2 regions of the Stenotrophomonas sp. GL_111 genome follow, and region 2 is predicted to be linked to the other one. Evidence: riboswitches for the same ligand, from Rfam matches in the RefSeq annotation. Region 2 holds a riboswitch; the other holds the start of a gene.

The links. Region 2 has a riboswitch for cobalamin ahead of metE (5-methyltetrahydropteroyltriglutamate--homocysteine S-methyltransferase). Riboswitches for the same ligand answer to the same signal wherever they lie in the genome.
Positions count from the first base shown of each region.
Region 1: it holds a riboswitch for cobalamin, as region 2 does, so the genes downstream of both, btuB (TonB-dependent vitamin B12 receptor) here and metE (5-methyltetrahydropteroyltriglutamate--homocysteine S-methyltransferase) in region 2, are expected to answer to the same signal.

Region 1 is NZ_CM174421.1:570,623-577,474, forward strand. It holds gene gph (phosphoglycolate phosphatase) at 1-191, shown strand, start outside; gene btuB (TonB-dependent vitamin B12 receptor) at 448-2,289, opposite strand; cobalamin riboswitch at 2,411-2,637, opposite strand; gene AC3IPM_RS02565 (histidine phosphatase family protein) at 2,808-3,386, shown strand; gene AC3IPM_RS02570 (TfoX/Sxy family protein) at 3,433-3,807, opposite strand; gene AC3IPM_RS02575 (GAF domain-containing protein) at 3,804-4,286, opposite strand; gene bioD (dethiobiotin synthase) at 4,405-5,100, shown strand; gene AC3IPM_RS02585 (aminotransferase-like domain-containing protein) at 5,114-6,541, opposite strand; gene msrA (peptide-methionine (S)-S-oxide reductase MsrA) at 6,738-6,852, opposite strand, start outside.
Region 2 is NZ_CM174421.1:272,254-279,105, reverse strand. It holds gene AC3IPM_RS01195 (anti-sigma factor) at 132-917, opposite strand; gene AC3IPM_RS01190 (sigma-70 family RNA polymerase sigma factor) at 914-1,483, opposite strand; gene AC3IPM_RS01185 (hypothetical protein) at 1,554-2,327, opposite strand; gene AC3IPM_RS01180 (HigA family addiction module antitoxin) at 2,607-2,903, shown strand; cobalamin riboswitch at 2,950-3,184, shown strand; gene metE (5-methyltetrahydropteroyltriglutamate--homocysteine S-methyltransferase) at 3,399-5,696, shown strand; gene AC3IPM_RS01170 (epoxyqueuosine reductase QueH) at 5,763-6,434, shown strand; gene pncA (bifunctional nicotinamidase/pyrazinamidase) at 6,492-6,852, shown strand, end outside.

The sequences.
Region 1 (6,852 bases), 300 kb from region 2:
TCGCGGCGGCCTTCGATGTGGCGCTGGGGCAGGCGTTGATGGTCGGAGATTCGATCACCGATTACCGCGCGGCGTTGGACGCAGGGATGCCGGTGGCGCTGGTGCGCTATGGGTATCCGCGTGGGCTGGATCTGGCGGCCGTCGAGGCGGTTGCGGTGATGGATGATCTGCGCGAGCTGTTGGCGCTCTGAACGCTTGCAGGCGTTCAGCGGCGTCATTGCCATGTGCGGTTCGAGCGGGGTGTGGCCCATGCCAGGACACGCCGTGAACCCCTCCATGGGGGCTCGGTCGCGCCATCCATGGCGCTCACGGTCCTGGCATGGGCCACACCCCGCTCGCACCCGATAGTCCTGCATGTGCGGTCAGGCAAGCATATCCACTGCATACCAGATGGCATCTGGTTGATGCGGGATCAGGGGACGGCGGCATGGCCGCCGTCCCGCGCACTCACTTCGGCTGGTAACGCACGCTCAGGCGATACTCGCGGCCGGGCTGGTTGTACCAGGCCACGGTTTCGTAGTTGCGGTCGAACACGTTGCTGACCCGGCCCAGCACGGACCAGTCGCGGCTGATGGCGTATTCCAGGCGCAGGTCGAGGGTGCCGTAGCCGGCCAGTTGGACGCGGTTGGCAGCGTCGTCGTAGCGCTTGCCGGCACCGTTGGCGGTGACGCCGGCGCGGAAGTCGCCGAAGCGGCGGTCGATGTCCAGGCGGGCGGTGTTCTGCGCGCGGCGGGCCAGCCAGTTGTCGAACTGGGCGCTGCCGTTGGTGCGGTTGCGCGGGTCGGTGTGGCTGAGCTGGGCACTGATGTCGAAGCCGGCCAGTGCCATGGTGCCGGTGAGTTCGGCGCCGCGGATGCGGGCCTTTTCCACCTGCGACATCATGAAGGTGGTGGCGTCGTAGGTGATCAGGTCATCGATGCGGGTTTCGTACACGTCCAGGCCCCAGCGCCAGCTGTCGCCCTGCTGGGCGATGCCGAGGTTGGCGCTCTTGGACGTCTCCGGGTCCAGGCCGGGCACGCCGCTCCAGGGGTCGTACAGGTCGCTGAAGGTGGGCGCCTTGAAGGCGGTGCCGTAGCTGGCGTTGAGGCGGAAACCATGGGCCAGCTGCAGGCCCCAGCCGAGGCTGCCGGTGGTGTGGTTGCCGAACTGTTCGTTGTCGTCGTTGCGCACGCTGGCCTGCAGGTGGTGCGCGCCGAAGCGGCCCTGGTACTGGACGAACACGCCGGTGTTGTCGCGGCTGTCGACGAGGTAGCCGGCGCTGCTGCCGTCCAGGTTGTCCTGGCTCCAATCCACGCCGGCGCTGAGCAGCTGGCCTTCGGCCAGGCCGATGTCGGTCTGCACGGAGGCGTTGTTGCGGTGGGTCTGTGCGGCGCCCAGCCAGGTGCTGCCGTTGTAGTTGTCGGACTCGTTGTCGGCGCGGCCGACGTTGACGGTCAGGTTGAAGCGCTCGCTGGGGGTGTAGCGCAGCTTGCCGCCGAGCACCTGCTGCAGGGTCTCGGAGTAATTGTAGTAGCCGTCGTAGTGGTTCTCGCCTTCGGCGCGCAGGGCGGTGCCTTCCACGCTGAGGGTATCGGTGAGGCTGTAGCCACCGCGCAGGCTCATCGACAGGTTGCGGTAGCCGTCGCGGTCGGGCTCGTTGGCACCGCAGCCGGCGAACGGGGAGACCGAACCACGGCAGGCATTGATGCCGTCAGTGTGCTGGTAGGCGATATCGGTGCCGAACCAGCCACGCTCACCGCTGCCACCAAAGCCGCCGCTGGCTTCGCGCAGGCCGTTGCTGCCGGCGCCCAGTTGCAGGTGCGGCGCGAACTGCCCGGCGTTGCGGCGGGTGAAGATCTGGATCACGCCACCGATCGCGTCGGCACCGTACAGACTGGACTGCGGGCCGCGCACGATTTCCACGCGCTCGATCTGCGCCAGCGGCAGGTCCTGGATCATGGCCAGGCCGAGGTCGCCGGTGTTGATGCGCACGCCATCGACCAGCACCAGGGTGTGGGCCGAGTTGGTGCCGCGCAGGAACAGCGAGCTCTGCTTGCCCAGGCCGCCGCTGTTGTTGAGATTGATGCCGGCGCGACCGCGCAGCAGATCCTGCAGCGAGGCGGACTGGCTGCGCTCGATCTCGGCGCGGTCGATCACCTGTGCCGGGGAGATGCTGTCCTGCAGGGCGATGGGGGTGCGCGTGGCGGTGACCAGCACCTGGTCCAGCGCAGTGGCATCGTCCTGTGCGGCGGCCAACAGGGGCAGCGCCGACAGCACGGCCAGGGAAAGAACTTGGATCTGCAGCTTCATCAATGACTCCATGCACCGCGCACGCCCGCGCGGCAGGGGGTGGGTATGGCAGCATCCACGGAGGCATTCGACGGTGGGCGGGCGCACGGCGCCGCTTGCCGCCGCCATGCCCGCCGCATCGCAACCAGTCGTCTTCCAGGCCGGTCTCCGGGCTTGCGTGTGGTGGCCAAGAGCCTCCCACCCGGCGCCTTCCCATGCCGCAGCACAGTGGCGTATTGCCGGGTGTTTCCACGCTTACCGTTGCGGGGGCAGCGCCGGAGTGGCAGCGGGCAGGGCCGCGCTGTGTCACCGGCTTCCCGTTTCAACCTGCCGGCAATGCCGCAGGTCACCTGGAAGTGCGCGCAGTGTAGAGCAAAGCACGCGTGGCCGCGCTGGGGGGGAGCGCGCCGGGCCGAGCGGTTAGAATGCGCCTCGCTTTACGATGTGATCCTGATGAACCCACTGCGGTTGCAGCACCCTTGCCGGCTCGCCCGGAAACACCCGCCGTTGTCAGCGTGGGCACGATCGGCGGTAGACGCATGATCCTGGACCTGATCCGTCATCCCAGCACGGGACGCGACGGGCACCTGGATGGCCTGACCGATCCGCCGTTGGAGGCCGCCTGTGTCGAGGTGCTGTGCGAGCGCTATGCGATGTTGGACTGGCAGCGTGTGTTGAGTTCGCCGCGGCAGCGTGCGTTGCAGTGCGCGCAGGGGTTGGCGGTGCCGCGCGGGCTGGAGGTGGAGGTCGACGCGGAGTGGGAAGAGCTGGACTTCGGCGACTGGGATGGGCAGCCCTTGCAGGCCTTGCCGATGGATCAGCTGTCCGCGTTCCATCTTGACCCGCATGCCAATCCGCCGCCGCATGGCGAAAGCTGGGGCCACTTCGAACGCCGGATCGCGCGCGCGCTGCATCGCCTGCTGGAGGATCCCGAACCCGTACCGACCCTGGTGATCAGCCACGGCGGCCCGCTGCGGATGGTGTTGTCGCAGGTCTGCGGCCTGCCGCTGGCGATGTGCTGGGCACTGCGTATCGACCACGGCACGCGGCTGCAGTTGCGCGTGGAGCGCGAGGGCGATCGTCTGTGGGGTGAACTGCTGGAGTTGGAGCAGGCCTGAGTACGGCGCGAAAGGCCGCCACGCAGGGCGTGGCGCTGCCGTCGGATCAATCCTCGCGCGCTTCCTCGACCTCGAACGGCGGCGCGTCGCCATCGTTGTCGTCATCGCGGCGCTCGGCGGTGCGGTCGTAGACCGGGCCGGAGGCGGGCGGGGCTTTCTTCAGCGGCTTGTCGGCGATGATCGCGTCGTACTCGGCCACCAGTTCCAGCCGGCGTGCTTCCGGCAGTTCCTGCCAATGGCAGTCCTGCAGCGCGCCTTCCAGCGAATACAGCAGATTGAGGCTGGGCTTGAAACCGGCGCGGCGCACTTTGACGAACGCACCCACGGCACCGGCTGCGATGAGGTCCTCGGCCGTGCGCAGGCCCACCTGGCGCAACCAGGCCGCACTCTTGGGGCCGATGTTGCGCAGTTTGGTGCTCATCCCAGCGCCTCGACGAACACCGCGGCGATGGCTTCCAGACCGGCCTGGTCTTCGGCGTCGAAGCGGGCCAGCGACGGGCTGTCCAGGTCGAACACGCCAATCAGCGTATCGCCGTGGACCAGCGGCACCACCAGTTCCGAACGCGAGGCCGCATCGCAGGCGATGTGCCCGGGGAAGGCCTCCACGTCCTCGATGCGCTGGGTGACCCGCTGCGACGCCGCAGCGCCACACACGCCCTTGTGCAGCGGAATGCGCACACAGGCCGGCAGCCCCTGGAACGGGCCAACCACCAGCTCGGTGCCGTCGAAGAAGTAGAAGCCCACCCAATTCAGGTGCGGCAGCGCGTGGTAGACCAGCGCCGACAGGTTGGCGGCATTGGCGATGCGGTCGCGTTCGCCGTGGACCAGCGCGCGGGCCTGGGCCAACAGTTGGCCGTACTGTTCCGGCTTGCTGCCGGTGAGCGTGGAAGTATCGAACATGCCCGCAGTCTAGCAAGCACGGGCGTTGCCTGCGCCGGCCGGCGGGTGGGCGCCCGCAACGGCCCGCAGCCACGCCCGGCTGGGCGGATAATGGCGCGTTTCCGACCCTGGGGCCCACATGTCGCCTTCGCTCTCTTCCACCGCTCTGCTGCCTGCCGCGCTGTATGTCACCGGTACCGATACCGGCATCGGCAAGACCTTCGCCAGCTGCGTGCTGCTACATGCGCTGCGCCAGCGTGGCCGGCGTGCCGTGGGCATGAAGCCGGTCGCCAGTGGCTGCGAGCAGACCGCCGAGGGCCTGCGCAACGAGGATGCCACCGCCCTGCTGGCGGCCAGTGCGCCGCCGCCGGCCTATGCCGACCTCAACCCCTATGCGCTGCCGTTGCCGCTGGCCCCGGAGATCGCCGCGGCCGAGGCCGGGGTGACGCTGTCGCTGGCCCCGATTGAAGCGGCGTTCGCGCGCCTGCGCGCGCAGGCCGATACCGTGGTGGTGGAGGGCGTGGGCGGCTGGCTGGCGCCACTCTCCACCACGCTGGATCAATCCGATCTGGTCCACGCGCTGCAGCTGCCGGTGGTGATGGTGGTGGGCCTGCGGCTGGGCTGCCTCAATCACGCGCGGTTGACCGCTGCCGCGATTGCCGCCAGCGGCGCGCAGTGCATCGGCTGGATCGCCAACGAGGTGGACCCGTTGATGGAACGCCGTGATGAGAACGTTGCGTTGCTGCAGGCGCGGCTGCCGATGCCCTGCTGGGGACGCCTGCCGTTCGCGCCCCACGCCGATGCGGCCGAACTGGCCACGCGGTTGGTGTTCTGATCCGGCGTTCCGACTAGGTGCGCGCAGCGTCCAGCAGCGCGCCCGCCAATCGCCCCACGGTGGCGATGGCGGCGACATAGCGTTCGTCCAGTTCCTGGCAGCACGACAGGCGCAGGCAATGCCGGTAGCGTGCGCCGCGTGAGTACACCTGCCCCGGCATGAACACCACGCCCTCGGCCAGCGCCTGTTCGAACAACAGGCCGGTGTCGATGCCGGTGGGCAGCTCCACCCACAGCAGGAAGCCGCCACTGGGCTGGGTGGCACGTGTGCCGGGCGGAAAATGCTGCGCGATCAGGCTGCGCACGCGGCCCACCTGCTCGCTGTACAGGCGGCGCAGGCCGCGCAGGTGATGTTCGTAGCTGCCGGCCTCCAGGAACGCGCCGACCGCTTCACCGAGCAGGCGCGATTCGGCGCCGGTGGACTGGAATTTCAACAGCTGGATATCGGCGGCAAACCGGCCGCCGTCCAACCAGCCGATGCGGTAATCCGGGGCCAGGGTCTTGGAGAAACTGCTGCAGACCAACACCCAGCCGTCCTCGTCGAAGGATTTCAACAGCGGTGCCGGCGGCTCCTGGTACTGCAGCTCGGCGTACACCGCATCTTCGATCAACGGAATGCGGTAGCGGTTCACCATCGCGGCCAGCCGCTGCTTCGCGGCAATCGGCATCGTGCAACCCAGCGGGTTGTGCACGGTTGGCATCGCCACGATCGCGGCCAGCGCACCTTGTTCCAGCTGCGCGGCAACTGCATCCACGTCCAGTCCCTGGCGCGGGTCGGTGGGCAGTTCGATCGCCTTCAGGCCCAGGCTGCTCAGCAGCGGGTACAGATTGAAGTACGAGGGTGCTTCGATGCCCACTGCATCGCCGGGCGTGGTGACCGCGCGCAGGGCCAGCTGCAGGGCCTCCATTGCGCCATGGGTGAGCACCAGCCGCTCGACGCTGGTATGCAGGCCCATGCGCGGGCCACGCCGCACGATCTGGTCGAGCAGGCGGGTGGCCGCGTTCGGCCGCGCGTAGGTTTCAACCATGCCGGCGCGGCGCAGCACCTGTGCGGTGGTGCGCGCCAGTTTGTCGCCCGGATAGAAACGTCGGCCGCGCGGACCGGCGAAGGCCAGGTCGACGATGTCCGGCTGCTGCTGCGCGGCCAGCACCCGCGCCATCATCACCTGCTGGGTCTGGGTGGTGGCCAGCGACGGGGCCTGGCGCAATGAACGGGTCGGCTCGGGCAGCCGGGGGCTGACCACGAAACCGGCCTTGGGCCGCGGTAGCACCAGCCCGGCGTCCTCCAGTTGCCGGTAGGCGGCGATCACCGTGTTGAGGCTGAGCTGGCGTTGTGCGGCCAGCCCACGCAACGACGGCAACTTGGCACCGGCCGGCAGGCGGCCACTGTGGATCGCATCGGCCATTTCATCGGCCAGGGATTGGTAGAGATTGGCAGCCATCGGCACCGTCCGCAGGAATCTGTATCCATGCGGTGGCCATAGTTCTGGCTCTGTATCCGCTGGTGGGTGCAGCCTAGCATGGCCCTGCCAGCACGTCGGTAGCAACGACGCGCACATCGACAGCTTCCCTCGCGCACGGCAGTGTGGTGTTTGCCGTGCGCGTTTTTTCTTGAAGCCCACCGCTTTCGTAAAACCGTCAACGAGCGGAGAGCGTGGACACCAGGCGCGGCTTGTCGCGGTACAGCGTGGGGAACTGCTGCTTCAACGCCTCCACCTTGGGCAGGTCGTTGATGCGGATGTACAGCGATTCC
Region 2 (6,852 bases):
CGTTCAGCAGGAGATACGGGACAAGCGGCGCGGCGGATGCACGGATCCGGAGTTATTTTGTGCAGGCCACGTGAGCCGGGTGGCGACGGCGGCCCGCGCGGGTGTCAGCGACACCCACGCAGGCCCAAGGATTACAGGTTGGCGATATCGCCCTTGGCGATGATCGGCCCGGTCGGGACGCCCTGCGGCGCACCGCCCGACGGTTCCAGCGTGATCGCCAGCATCGAGCCGTTCACCAGTGCATCCCGCAGCGCATCGGGCACGGCCACGGTGTGAGCACGGTCGATCGAGACCAGGCCCAGCGAGCGCGGGGTACCACCTGCCGGAATCAGCCACAGCTCCGGCGCGCGCCCGGCGGCATCGGCCGCAGCCGGCACCGGCACCATCAGCACCTTGCCGTGGGCCTTGTCGACCGAGGCCAGCCAACCCGGGCTGCCATCGTCGTGCAGCAGCGGGGTGACCGGCTTGGTCGCCTGCTCGGGTTCGCTCGGGGTCGGCGGGGCGGTCGGCGTCACCACCACCGGCGTGGGGACCGGTGCGCTGGGCGCCAGCTCGCGACGGCTGAACACCGCCACCAGGGCCAGTGCGGCCGCCAGGGCGGTCATGCCCTGCCAGAAGCCGGTGCGTTGCCAGACCCGCGGTGGTGCCGTGGCCACCGACGGCCAGCCGAGCGCGGTGCGGATGCGCGGCCACAGATGCGCCGGCACCTCCTCGCTGCCAAGCGACTCCAGCAGCGGCGCCAGCCGGTTTTCCCACTGATGCACCAGCCGCGCGAAGCCCGGATCGCTGGCCACGCGCCGTTCGGCCTCGGCGCGTTGGCCGGCATCGAGTACGCCCAGCACGTATTCACCGGCCAGGATGTCGGCGCTCGGCGGTTGCCCGTCGTCGTGCAGATCGTGGAGATCGCGTGTGTTCATCGTTCCAGGCACACCCGTAGTTGGCCCAGCCCACGGCGGATCCAGCTCTTGACCGAACCCAGCGGCGAGCCGATCCGGCGCGCCAGTTCTTCATAGCTGGCGCCATCGAGGAAGGCCAGCCGGATCAGCGAGCGCCGACGCGGCTCCAGTGTCTCCAGGCACAGCTCCAGACGCTCGTGGTCGGACGCCTGCTCGGCGGCCTGCGCCGGTTGCGGGGCGAAATCCGGGATTTCCTCGGCCACCGACAGGTCGTCCAGCGGACGCGGCGGGGCCGCACGCAGACGGTCGATTGCGCGGTTGCGCGCCATCATCGACAACCAGGTCATGGCCGCCGCCTTGGCGCGGTCGAACTGCGCCGCCTTGTGCCAGACCGAGGTGAAGACATCCTGCAGCACCTCTTCGGCATCGCCGCGGTCGCGCAGCACATGCAGGCAGATCGCAAACAGGCGCCCGGAGGACAACTGGTAGACCGTCTCAAAAGCCTGGCGGTCGCCTGTGGCGACGCGCAGCAGCAGTTCGTCGAGGCGCTGTGCAGCACCGGTGTCGGCAGCGTCCAGCTCAGGCATCGCAAGCTCAATGTCGGCAAAGGGCGTACCGGCATCCTCCTTGCTCGCGGCGCTGGCTGCAAGAGGGCATTCAGGAGGCGCATGTCTTCACCAGCGGCTGGGCGCGTGCGGCGGCCAGCTCCGCAGCGGTGCTGGGCACCGGACCGGCGGGGAATTCCACCCGCACCTGCGGGAAGCGACCCTGCGCATCACGGATGTTGCCGGTGCCGCTGAACTGCAGCAGGCGCGGGCTGTTGGCCGCATACACCAGGGTCACTGCCGGCACCGCGAAACCGAACCAGGCGTCGAGCTTCATCTGCAGTTTTTCGGCCGGCTGGCCTTGCCATTGCACGGTGCCGACGCGCTGCAGGCGCAGCGGTACCAGCCGATGCCGGCTCGGCAGCAGGAACTGGAAGGCCACGCTGCGACCGGCCTGCAAGGTGTCCCAATGACCGAGCACGGCGGCGTCGAAACCGGCGTCGACCACCGCCTCGGCCGGAACCGCGATGGCGCGGCTGACCCGGTCGGCGTGCGCGTCTTCACGCACGTACACGCTGCGGGCACCGGCGGTGACCTGCACACCTTCCTGGTAGCCGGTGCGCGCATCCTCAAAGGCGAAATCAGGCGTCTGCGCGCTGCCCTGCGGGGTCATCCACTTGCGCGCGAAGGCGCGGCCATCGGCGCAGCGGTACAGCACCAGCCGCGATTGGGTCGCGGCGGGGCCCTGCAGCCAGTGGCTCTCGCGGTACAGCAGCGCGCCGCCGCTGGCCGCATAGGCGCGCCCCTCCTGACGCTGCACGTTCTGGGCGGCGGCAGGCAGGCACGGCAGGGCAAGCATCGCTATCGGCAGCAGCAGGGTTCGCATGGGGTCGGCACCACGGTGGGCTTGCAGAGAGATACGCAGCAGACGCCGTTATGGATGCAGGGGCCGGAGCGGTTGAGCAGACTGGGCGCCGCAGCGCGGTAGTCGCGTTGAACCCGCGCCGGATACTACCGCTTTACGTTACTAACGCGCTACGATACTATTCGTTCTACTGGATCCGCCATGTCCATCCGCGCGTTCCGTTGCACTGCGACTTGGCGCTTGGACCGCCACAGGCCCGACCGACGTCGAGATCTGCGATTACCACTGAGGAACATCACCATGCGTTCCATCCCCTATCCCCATCCGGGCGAGATCCTGCAGGAAGAATTCCTCATCCCGTTCGGGCTCAGCCAGTACAAGCTGGCCCAGCGCATCGGCGTACCGCAGACCCGCATCAGCGAGATCATCGCCGGGCGCCGCAGCATCAGTGCCGATACCGCGCTGCGCCTGGCGCGCTTCTTCGGTACCGCCGACATCTTCTGGCTGAACCTGCAGATGGCGCACGACGCAGCCCAGGCCCGCGACGCGCTGGCCGACGTGCTGGCCGGTATCGAGCCCTATCACCACGCCGCCTGAGCACCACCGGCGTCATCACCCCGCTTGACCATCCCCGCGCCAAGACCTATCGTGTGCTCGCCGAAGGTATCCATCTCTTCATGCAGATGAAGGGATGGGTTTAAACGGGAATCCGGTGAAGGCGCCTTGTGCGCCCATTCCGGAGCTGCCCCGCAGCGGTGAATGGAAACGAATCCTGCCAACAGCACTGGGCCTTACCGCCTGGGAAGCGGCAGGTAGTAGGTAGGCGCGTTGCGCCTGGGTCCATCAGCCCGAATACCGGCCCCGGCCGGGGGACACGACCGTCCCCTGATTCGACCTGGAACGTCCGCGGGGAGGTTGCCGGGGCCTGCCGCCATGCCGTCAGCGTGGCGCTGCCCCCGTGCGTCCGCTCCACGACATCCGGTTCGCCCGCGGGGGCGAAGGTCGCTGGCGGGGCGGGCGCGGCAGCAATGCCGTGGACGGCGCGCGGTTCCTTCGTTCCTCAATGCCGCTTATGCAATGAGGACACGTTCCATGACCACTGTTACCAACCTGGGTTTTCCCCGCATCGGCGCCAAGCGCGAACTGAAGCGGGCACTTGAGCAGTACTGGGCCGGCGAGAGCAACGCCGACGCCCTGCAGGACACCGCGCGTTCGCTGCGTACCCGCCACTGGCAGCTGCAGCGCGAAGCGGGCGTGGATGTGCCGCCGAGCAACGACTTCAGCTTCTACGACCAGGTGCTGGATACCGCGTTCCTGTTCGATGCGATCCCGGCCCGCTACCGCGCGCTGGCCGATGCCGAGCCGCTGGCCGGCTACTTCGCCATGGCCCGTGGCCTGCAGCGCGATGGCATCGACCTGCATGCGCTGGAAATGACCAAGTGGTTCGACACCAACTACCACTACCTGGTGCCCGAACTGAAGGCCGGCCAAGGCTTCGCGCTGCGTGGTGACAAGCCGCTGGCCGAATACCGTGAAGCCAAGGCGCTGGGCATCCAGACCCGTCCGGTACTACTGGGCCCGGTCAGCTTCCTGCTGCTGTCCAAGACCACCGATGGCAGCCATGCGCTGGACCTGCTGGACGCGCTGCTGCCGGTGTATGTGCAGCTGCTGTCGGCCTTGCGCGATGCCGGTGCGGACTGGGTGCAGCTCGATGAGCCGGTGCTGGTGCAGGACCTGGACGACGCCACCCGCGCCGCATTCGAGCGCGCCTATGCCGTACTGGGTGAGGCCGCACGCCCCAAGCTGCTGGTCGCTACCTACTTTGGTGCACTCGACGACAACCTGGCACTGGCCGCCGCGCTGCCGGTGGATGGCCTGCACGTGGACCTGGTGCGTGCACCGGAACAGCTGGACGCGGTGATCAAGGCACTGCCGGCCGGGCGCGTGCTGTCGGCCGGCCTGGTCAACGGCCGCAACATCTGGCGTACCCACCTGGACAACGCGCTGGTGCTGGCCCGCTATGCGCATGGCCACCTGGGCCCGGACAAGCTGTGGCTGGCACCGTCGTGTTCGTTGCTGCACAGCCCGGTCGATCTGGGCCTGGAAACCAAGCTGGACGATGAGCTGCGCGGCTGGCTGGCGTTCTCGCGGCAGAAGCTGCAGGAACTGCGCCTGCTGGCCGATGCGCTGGACGGCAAGCCGCACGCCGAGGCCGGGTTGGCCGAATCGCGCCAGCGCATCGAATCGCGCCGGCAGTCGCCACGCGTGCACAAGCCCGAGGTGGCCGCACGCCTGGCCGCGTTGACCCCGGCCGATGCGCAGCGCCACAGCCGCTACCCGCAGCGCCACCTGGCCCAGGCCGCCGCGCTGAAGCTGCCGCGCTTCCCCACCACCACCATCGGCTCGTTCCCGCAGACGCTGGAAGTGCGCGAGGCGCGGGCGCGCAACAAGTCCGGCAAGCTCTCCGATGCCGACTACGATGCCTTCCTGGCCACCCAGACCGAACACTGCGTACGCGTGCAGGAACAGATCGGGCTGGACGTGCTGGTGCACGGTGAGTTCGAACGCAACGACATGGTCGAGTACTTCGGCGAGCAGCTCGATGGCTTCGCCTTCACCAAGAACGGCTGGGTGCAGAGCTACGGCTCGCGCTGCGTGAAACCGCCGGTGATCTTCGGCGATGTCACCCGCCCGCAGCCGATGACGGTGCGCTGGTCGCAGTACGCACAATCACTGACCGAGCGCCCGATGAAGGGCATGCTGACCGGCCCGGTAACGGTGCTGCAGTGGTCGTTCGTGCGCGATGACCAGTCGCGTGCCGATACCTGCCGGCAGATCGCGCTGGCCCTGCGCGATGAAGTGCTGGACCTGGAAGCGGCCGGCATCGGCGTGATCCAGATCGACGAGCCGGCCATCCGCGAAGGCCTGCCGCTGCGCCGTGCGCAGTGGCGCGACTACCTGGACTGGGCGGTGGAAGCGTTCCGGATCAGTGCCAGCGGCGTGCGCGATGCCACCCAGATCCACACCCACATGTGCTACTCCGAGTTCAACGACATCATCCATTCGGTGGCGGCGATGGATGCCGACGTGATCTCAATCGAAACCTCACGTTCGCGCATGGAGCTGCTGGATGCGTTCGTGCGCTTCCAGTACCCCAACGAGATCGGCCCGGGCGTGTACGACATCCACTCCCCGCGCGTGCCGGACAAGGAGGAGATGCTGGCGCTGCTGCGCAAGGCCGCCGAAGTGCTGCGCCCGGAGCAGATCTGGGTCAACCCCGACTGCGGCCTGAAGACCCGTGGCTGGAAGGAAACCCGGGCGGCGCTGGAGGCCCTGGTGGCCGCCGCACGCCAACTGCGTGACGAGAACGCTGAAGCCAGCGCCGCCTGAGCGGTGTAGCCACCCCCAAGGACCGCACCGCCGCCGTTGCCGGCGGTGCGGTCGATGAGATTACGCATGACCGAACTGATCCGCCCCACCCTGTTCCTGCCCGACGGCCACACCCGGCTGCTGCTGCATTCGTGCTGCGCCCCGTGCTCGGGCGAAGTCATGGAGGCCATCACCGCCTCCGGCATCGACTACACGATTTTCTTCTACAACCCCAATATCCACCCGGTGAAGGAATACGAACTGCGCAAGCAGGAGAACATCCGCTTCGCCGAGCAGCATGGCGTGCCCTTCGTGGACGCCGACTACGACACCGACAACTGGTTCGCGCGGGCGCGTGGCATGGAGAACGAGCCCGAACGCGGCATCCGCTGCACGATGTGCTTCGACATGCGCTTCGTGCGTACCGCGCTGTACGCGCACGAACATGGCTTCCCGGTCATCAGCAGCTCGCTGGGCATCTCGCGCTGGAAGGACATGAACCAGATCAACGACTGCGGCCAGCGCGCCGCCACCCACTACCCGGGCATCCAGTACTGGGACTACAACTGGCGCAAGGGCGGCGGCGCCTCGCGCATGGTGGAAATCAGCAAGCGCGAGCAGTTCTATCAGCAGGAGTACTGCGGCTGCGTGTACTCCTTGCGCGACGCCAACCGCCACCGCCGCGAGAACGGCCGTGAACGTATCAAGATCGGGCTGCTGTATTACGGGCAGGACAACGGTGCGCCCACGGGCGATTGACGTGCGTGCGAGGGGCGGCCACGCTGGTCGTCCCTCTTCCGTTGTGCCGGACCTGCCATGAGCGCCCTCCCCGCCGATGTCGCCCTGCTGGTGATCGACCTGCAGCCGGACTTCATGCCCGGGGGCACGCTGGCCTGCGAACAGGGCGACGCGCTGGTCGCGCCGATTGCCGCCCTGCTGGCGCAGCGCCGTTACCGCACCGTGGTGGCCACCCAGGATTGGCACCCGGCCGACCATGCCTCCTTTGCCAGCCAGCACCCCGGGCATCTGCCGTTCGAAGCGATCCTGCTGCACGCGCAGCCGCAGACGCTATGGCCGGACCACTGCGTGCAGGGCAGCGCAGGTGCCGCGCTGCACGCGGGCGTGGACTGGGCCGTGGCCGACCTGATCCTGCGCAAGGGCACCCGCCAGCAGGTGG